One region of the Embleya sp. NPDC050154 genome, then DNA from elsewhere that is predicted to be linked to it. Evidence: riboswitches for the same ligand, from Rfam matches in the RefSeq annotation. Region 1 holds a riboswitch; the other holds the start of a gene.
What was found. A riboswitch is a leader RNA that binds a small molecule or an ion and turns the genes downstream of it on or off. The one in region 1 is predicted to bind cobalamin.
Positions count from the first base shown of each region.

Region 2: another riboswitch for cobalamin. It lies ahead of ACIBSV_RS15160 (energy-coupling factor ABC transporter permease); the one in region 1 lies ahead of metE (5-methyltetrahydropteroyltriglutamate--homocysteine S-methyltransferase).

Region 1 covers NZ_JBITJP010000001.1:463,672-467,189, forward strand. The annotation lists gene metE (5-methyltetrahydropteroyltriglutamate--homocysteine S-methyltransferase) at 1-2,317, opposite strand, end outside; cobalamin riboswitch at 2,474-2,695, opposite strand; gene ACIBSV_RS02150 (flagellar hook-length control protein FliK) at 2,916-3,449, opposite strand.
Region 2 covers NZ_JBITJP010000006.1:102,299-105,985, forward strand. The annotation lists gene ACIBSV_RS15150 (class II aldolase/adducin family protein) at 538-1,392, shown strand; gene ACIBSV_RS15155 (RDD family protein) at 1,539-2,084, shown strand; cobalamin riboswitch at 2,274-2,483, shown strand; gene ACIBSV_RS15160 (energy-coupling factor ABC transporter permease) at 2,511-3,224, shown strand; gene ACIBSV_RS15165 (energy-coupling factor ABC transporter substrate-binding protein) at 3,221-3,616, shown strand; gene cbiQ (cobalt ECF transporter T component CbiQ) at 3,621-3,687, shown strand, end outside.

The DNA of each region.
Region 1 (3,518 bases):
CGGCGTCGGGGAGCGTCGCCCGTACCCCGCGCGCCGCCGCCACCAGGTTCTCCAACGAGGCGCGAACCTCGGGCCAGCCGCGGGTCTTGAGGCCGCAGTCGGGGTTGACCCACAACCGCCCGGCGGGGATCGCGGTCAACCCCTCGTGCAGCAGAGCGGTCACCTCCTCCGCACTCGGGACGCGCGGGGAGTGGATGTCGTACACACCGGGACCGGCCTCGCGCGGATAGCCGTGGGCGGCGAGCTCCCGGGCGACCTGCATGTGCGAACGGGCGGCCTCCAGGCTGATCACGTCGGCGTCGAGGTCGTCGATCGCCTGCACGATGTCGCCGAACTCGGCGTAGCACATGTGCGTGTGGATCTGGGTGGCCGCGCGCACGCCGGAGGTGGTCAGGCGGAACGACTCGGTGGCCCAGGCCAGGTATTCGGCGCGGTCCGCGGCGCGCAGCGGCAGTGTCTCGCGCAGCGCTGGTTCGTCCACCTGGATGACCGAGCCCCCCGCGTCCTCCAGGTCGCGGACCTCGTCGCGCAGCGCCAGGGCGACCTGCCGGGCGGTGGTTCCGAGCGGCTGGTCGTCGCGCACGAAGGACCACGCGAGCATGGTGACGGGGCCGGTGAGCATGCCCTTGACGGGGCGGTCGGACAACGACTGGGCGAACGAGGTCCAGCGCACGGTCATCGGCTCGGGACGGGAGATGTCGCCGGCCAGGATCGGCGGGCGCACGTACCGGGTGCCGTACGACTGGACCCAGCCGTGCCGGGTGGCCACGTATCCGGTGAGTTGTTCGGCGAAGTACTGCACCATGTCGTTGCGTTCGGCCTCGCCGTGCACCAGGACGTCGATTCCGGCCTTCTCCTGGAAGGAGATCACGTCGCGGATCTCGGACTCGATGCGTTCCTCGTAGCCTGCCTCGTCGATGCGTCCGGCGCGCAGGTCGGCGCGGGCGGTGCGCAGCTCGCCGGTCTGCGGGAAGGAGCCGATCGTGGTCGTCGGCAGCAACGGGAGTCCCAGGTGGGCACGTTGGGCCGCGGCGCGCTCGGCGTAGGGCAGGCTGCGCCGGCCGTCCGCGTCGGTGACCGCGGCGGCGCGGGCACGTACGGCGGGGTCGCGGGTCAGGGCGGAGGTCTTGCGCGCGGCCAGGTCGGCCCGGTTGGCGGCGAGATGGGTCGCGATGGTGTCCGTGCCCTGGCCCAGGCCGCGGGCCAACGTGACGATCTCCTCGGTCTTTTGCCGGGCGAAGGCGAGCCATCGGGAGACCTGCGGGTCGATGTCGCGCTCGTCGCCGGCGTCCAGGGGCACGTGCAACAGGGAGCAGGACGCGGACACGTCGACGCGCTCGGCCAGGCCCAGCAGGGTACCCAGGGTGGCCAGCGACCTGCCGAGGTCGTTGATCCACACGTTGCGCCCGTCGACGACGCCGGCGACCAGGCGCTTGCCGGGCAGTCCGCCGACGGCGGCCAGGGCGTCCAGGTTGGCGAACGCGGCTCCGGTGAAGTCGAGGGCGAGCCCCTCGATCGGCGCCTTGGCCAGGATCGGCAACGCCTCGCCGAGGCGGTCGAAGTACGAGGCGACCAGCAGCCTGGGCCGGTCGGTGAGCGCGCCGAGGTCGCGGTAGGCGCGTGCGATGGCGTTGAGTTCGGCGAAGCTGCGGTCCTGGACCAGCGCGGGTTCGTCCAGTTGCACCCACTCGGCGCCGGCCGCGCGCAGGTCGGCGAGCACCTCGGCGTACACCGGCAGTAGTCGATCCAACAGGGTCAGCGGCTGGAAGTCGGCCGCGACGCCGGGCGCGGGCTTGGCGAGCAGGAGGTAGGTGATCGGTCCGACCAGTACGGGGCGGGCGGTCAGGCCCTGTGCGACGGCCTCCTCGAACTCGGCGACCTGCTTGGCGGAGTTCGCGGAGAACACGGTGTCGGGGCCGAGTTCGGGGACCAGGTAGTGGTAGTTCGTGTCGAACCACTTGGTCATCTCCAGCGGCGCCACCTCCTGGGTGCCGCGCGCCATCGCGAAGTAGCCGTCCAGGGCGTCGGCTTCGACGGCCGCACGGTGGCGGGGCGGGATCGCGCCGACCATCACGGTGGTGTCCAGGACGTGGTCGTAGAGCGAGAAGTCGCCGGTGGGCACCTCGTGTACACCGGCATCGGCGAGCCGATCGCGGTTGGCGCGGCGCAGTTCGGCCGCGGTCTCGCGAAGCCCGTCGGCGGTGACCCGACCGGCCCAGTAGCCCTCGATGGCCTTCTTCAACTCCCGGCGCGGGCCCTGTCGGGGGTAGCCGTACACGGTGGCGCGGGTTGCCGCGGCTGCGGACTTGGTGGTCACGGAACTCTCCTTCGCGAGTTGTCTCCGGAATCCCGGGACGGATCGAGGGCGCGAAGGGATGGCAAGCCGCCGGGGCGTTTCGGCGCTGTCGCGCACGTGTGCCACCGGGGTTGTCCGCCGACCCGCCCACGAGGTCACCGAGATCACCGTGTGCCTCGTCGGCACACGGGCAGTGGCAGGTCTTCGGACTCGTGGGCGCGTCCACCGAAAGGGCGGACTCCTACTGGCCGTCGCTTCCCGGGCCCGTCCTGGGGCCCAGTGCTGTTGACGGCGGTCGTTCCCACTCACCGCTGCGGGGCAGTCCCGGATTCACACCGGGTTCCCTCTTACGACGCGCCTGCCTGGCGGGCAGGGCGAACCGACTGCGTCCGTCAGCTTAGCCGGCGATGGGCGCGTCCGGCAGGCGAGTCCACCCGGTGGACGGTGAAACGACGTACGCGCGAGGCGGATGCCGCCGCCGGCGCCGATCGGGCAGGCGTGCGCGGTCCGTTCCCGGCGTTCGTTCCGACCGAATCACGCGCGTCGGCGATGACCGGCGGAACGAACGCGGTCGCGGAGCCGAGGACGACCTCGCTTCGGATCCGACGCCGGGTCGGCCCTACGGGCGCGTGGGGGCCACGCGCGGGGGCGGATTGGTGGTGGAGGTCTTGTCCTTGGAGAAGGACCAGCCCTCGAAGCTGCCCAGCGGGGGCTTGCGGTTGGTCGCACCCCACGAGCTGTACGTCCAAGTGCCGTTGTTCGGCGCGTGCCAGTACGACCAATACGCGGACGCCGGAGGGGTGTTGACGCAGGGCTCGGTGTCCGTGCCGGGCTTGCCCTCGATCCGGCAGATGAACGCCTCGCCCCACCGGTTCGTGCCCTGGATCTGGAAGCCGGCGTTCTTGAGCGCGGCCAGACCGGTGGCCTGGTCGCCGGGCGCGCAACGGGTGAGCGTGGCGCCGCCGAGTTCCTGGAAGTCGACGATCACGGTCACCCCGTTGGCGTCCGGGCAGACGCCGGCGGAGCCCTTGGTGGGGTCGATGGCGTAGGCGGCGGGTGCGCTCACGGTGATCTGGGCGGTGGCGGGCAGCAGGAGAAGGGCGAGTGCCCCGACCAGCCGGCCTATTCGAGCCTTGTTCCCACGAGATTTCACGTGCGGATTCCCTTCGTGCGACGGGCGTCGGCACGAGCGGCGGAACCGATGCCGCCCGGGCCGAGCGAT
Region 2 (3,687 bases), on a different contig from region 1:
TGCCATCTCCGCCCAACTCCTCGCGATCGGGCTCCTCGACGTCGAAGCCCGGGCGGGTGAACCCCGCCGGCCCGCGTCCGCCTTGGCCCGCACCGGCACCGGATCGCCGCGGCCGAACACGGGCGTCGCCGAGGGCGCCCGTGCGCCGATACTCACAACCTCCGTCGAATTCACGCCCCCGCCGCTCAAGTCACGCGCCCCTTCCCCCTGTGTGCGCCCGTTCTTTCCGCGCGCCCGTACTTTGCGCGTTGCCCGTATCTTGTGCGTCTGTCGCGGGTCCGGAAATTCGAGTTCGACTGCTTCGAACTCGACCTCCCGGACTCACTGAACGGCAGCGTAGAAGCAGCTCGAAGAGCCCTGCGGCCAATATTCGATTAATTTCCGGAAACCCGGTCCCAACGCGACCCGGGCGCTAAAATCCCCGGCCTCGCACGAACGGCCCGCCGTCGGGGGCTGTCCTGGGAAGTGACTCGCCGGTAGCGTCGGCCGCGTCCCACGCCCCGCATAGCAGTCCGAGTCGAGTTCGAGGAGACGCACATGTCCGGCACCGATGCTCCGCAGGCCCAGGACGTGCCGGGCCGGCAGCCGACCCCGCCGCTGCCGGTGTCCCCGGCCGACCTGAGCTTCGCCCTGCCGCCCACGTTCGAGACCGTCGAACAGGAGCGCCGGCACCGCAAGGAGCGGTTGACCGCGGCGTTGCGGCTGTTCGGTCGGTTCGGCTTCGAGGAGGGGGTGGCCGGCCACATCACCGCGCGTGATCCGGAGCTCACCGATCACTTCTGGGTCAACCCGTTCGGGATGTCGTTCAAGCACATCACCGTGGACGACCTGATTCTGGTCAACCACGAGGGACAGGTCGTCGAGGGCCGATTCCACGTCAACCAGGCCGCGTTCGCGATCCACTCGCAGATCCACGCGGCCCGTCCCGACGTGGTCGCGGCGGCACACAGCCACTCCGTGCACGGCCGGGCGATCTCCGCGCTCGGCATCCGACTCGAACCGATCACTCAGGACGTGTGCCCGTTCTACGAGGATCACGAGCTGTTCGACGACTACGCGGGCGTCGTACTCGACGCCGAGGAGGGCCGCCGCATCGCCAAGACGCTCGGCCCGCGGAAGGCGCTGATCCTGCGCAACCACGGCCTGCTCACGGTGGGGCAGTCGGTCGACGCGGCGGCGTGGTGGTTCATCACCATGGAGCGCTCCTGCCAGGTACAGCTGCTCGCCCAGGCGGCCGGCGAGCTCAAGCCGATCACGCCGGAAAACGCGCGGCTGACCCGGGAACAACTGGGCAACGACACGGTCGCCTGGATCAACTACAAACCGCTGTACGACGTGATCAGCCGCTCCGAGCCGGACCTGTTCGGCGTGGACGGCCCGATGACGATCTGATCACCCGAGAATCCGATCGCCGCCGTCGGCGCCGGATCCGGGCCATCCGGTCCCGGCCGCCGACCGGATCCGCCGACCGGGCGCAATCTCGCCGATATCCGGCCGCGTCGGGAGTCAAATCACCCGGTTGCGGAAAGTACAACAGCATGTACGAACGGAGCCTTCCGCGGCACTTCGCCCGCTCGGCGCGGCCCGCCCGCCCGCGCGCCCGGGTGTGGCTGCCCGAGGTCGCGAGCCCGGTCGGCCCCTCGGTGCTGTGGCGCCGGATCGGCCAGTTCGTGGTGGACGTGCTGGCGTCCGCGCTGTTGCCCGGCGCCGCGATGTTCCTGTTCGTCCTGCTGCCCACACATCCCGACGGTTCGATCCGCAGCGGCCCGCTGACCGCGACGATCACCGTCGGTGTGCTGATGGTCGCGCTGGCGATCCTGTTCTGGTACTGGGTACTGCGGCCCGCCGAGCACGACGGGCGCACGTGGGGCATGCAGATGTTCGGTATCCGGGTCGTGGACGTGTCCGGTGGGCGGGCGGGGCGGCGTCAGCTCGGGATCCGCTGGCTGCTGCTGTGCGTCGACGCGTTCGCGCTCGGCGCGGTCGGCCTGACCGCGGTGCTCACCAGCGAGCGGCGCCAGCGGGTCGGTGACCGGGTTGCGGGCACCGTGGTGGTCCGGGGCCGAGGACCCGGCCTGGACTGAGCACCGCGCGGCGTGCCTCGGCGCCGAGCCGCGCCACACCGCGCCACTCCGCATCGCACCGCAATCGCGCCCCGCCGCACCCGTCGACGATCACGCTCCGGAATGCGGCAATTGCTCGACCGCTCCGCCCGCATTGTGGTCTTGCGCACGGTTTGCAAAAGCCATCTTGTCGCCATGTCCATCCGACCACTAGTGTCGGCTCGCCGTGGTGCTCGGGAAGCCGGTTCGATGCCGGCGCGGCCCTCGCCACTGTGATCGGGAAGTTCTCCTCCACCCCCGCGGAAACGTTGATTCGTCGCCGCGGGAAGCCACTGGGACCGCTCGCGCGGCCCCGGGAAGGCGGAGATGTGAACGTACGACCCGTCAGCCAGGAGACCGGCCACGGCGATCGTCCGTCCACGAGGTGTTGGAGAGGGACCCTTCCTCATGCATATCGCAGAGGGCTATCTGCCCTGGGAACACGCTGCCGCCTGGGGCGTCGCGTCGGCCCCGTTCGTCGTCCACGGCGCCCGCGCGCTCACCCGCGAGGTACGCGACAAACCCGAGAACACGCTGCTGCTCGGCGCGTCCGGCGCGTTCTCGTTCGTGCTGTCCGCGCTCAAGATCCCTTCCGTCACCGGTAGTTGCTCCCATCCCACCGGTACCGGACTGGGCGCGATCCTGTTCCGGCCGCCGATCATGGCCGTACTGGGCACGATCACCCTGCTCTTCCAGGCGTTGCTGCTCGCGCACGGCGGGCTGACCACGCTCGGCGCGAACGTGTTCTCCATGGCGATCGTCGGCCCGTGGGCCGGCTACGGCGCGTATCGGCTGGCCCGTTCGCTCCTGGACGGACGCGGCGGCACCACTCCGCTGGATGTCGCGGTGTTCGTGGGCGCGTTCGTCGCGGACCTGAGCACCTACTGCGTCACCAGCGTGCAATTGGCCCTGGCCTTCCCCGACCCGGACAGCGGATTCGCGGGCGCGTTGGCCAAGTTCGGCGGCATCTTCTCCCTCACCCAGATCCCGCTGGCGATCAGCGAGGGTCTGCTGACCGTCCTGGTCGTGCGCTTGTTGCGGCAGTCCAGCCGCGGCGATCTGGTCCGGCTCGGTGTGGTCACGGACGCGCGGATCGCGCGCGAGGAGGAGAAGTCCAAGTGAAGCGCTCCACGAAGATCAACCTGCTGATCGTGTTGGCCGTGGTACTGCTCGCGGTCCTGCCCGTGGTGTTCGGCATGGGCGACCACAAGGACGAGCCGTTCGCGGGCGCCGACACCCAGGCGGAGACCGCGATCACCGAGAACGACCCGGACTACGAGCCGTGGTTCAGCCCGCTGTACGAACCGCCGTCCGGAGAGATCGAGTCCGGTCTGTTCGCGTTGCAGGCCGCCCTCGGCGCGGGCGTGGTCGGCTACATGTTCGGGGTCAAGCGCACCCGCCGCCGGCTCGCGCCGGATGCCTCGGACACGCCCGACGAACCGACCGCCGCTTCGGCGAATGCCGCCGGGGCGACACCAGCGGACCAGACGCCGGCATCGGTCCCGGGCCGCTGATTCCGTGCTGCCGATCGACGCGGCGGCGCACGCGAGTTCGTGGCGTCACCGCCATCCGGCCGACAAGGCCG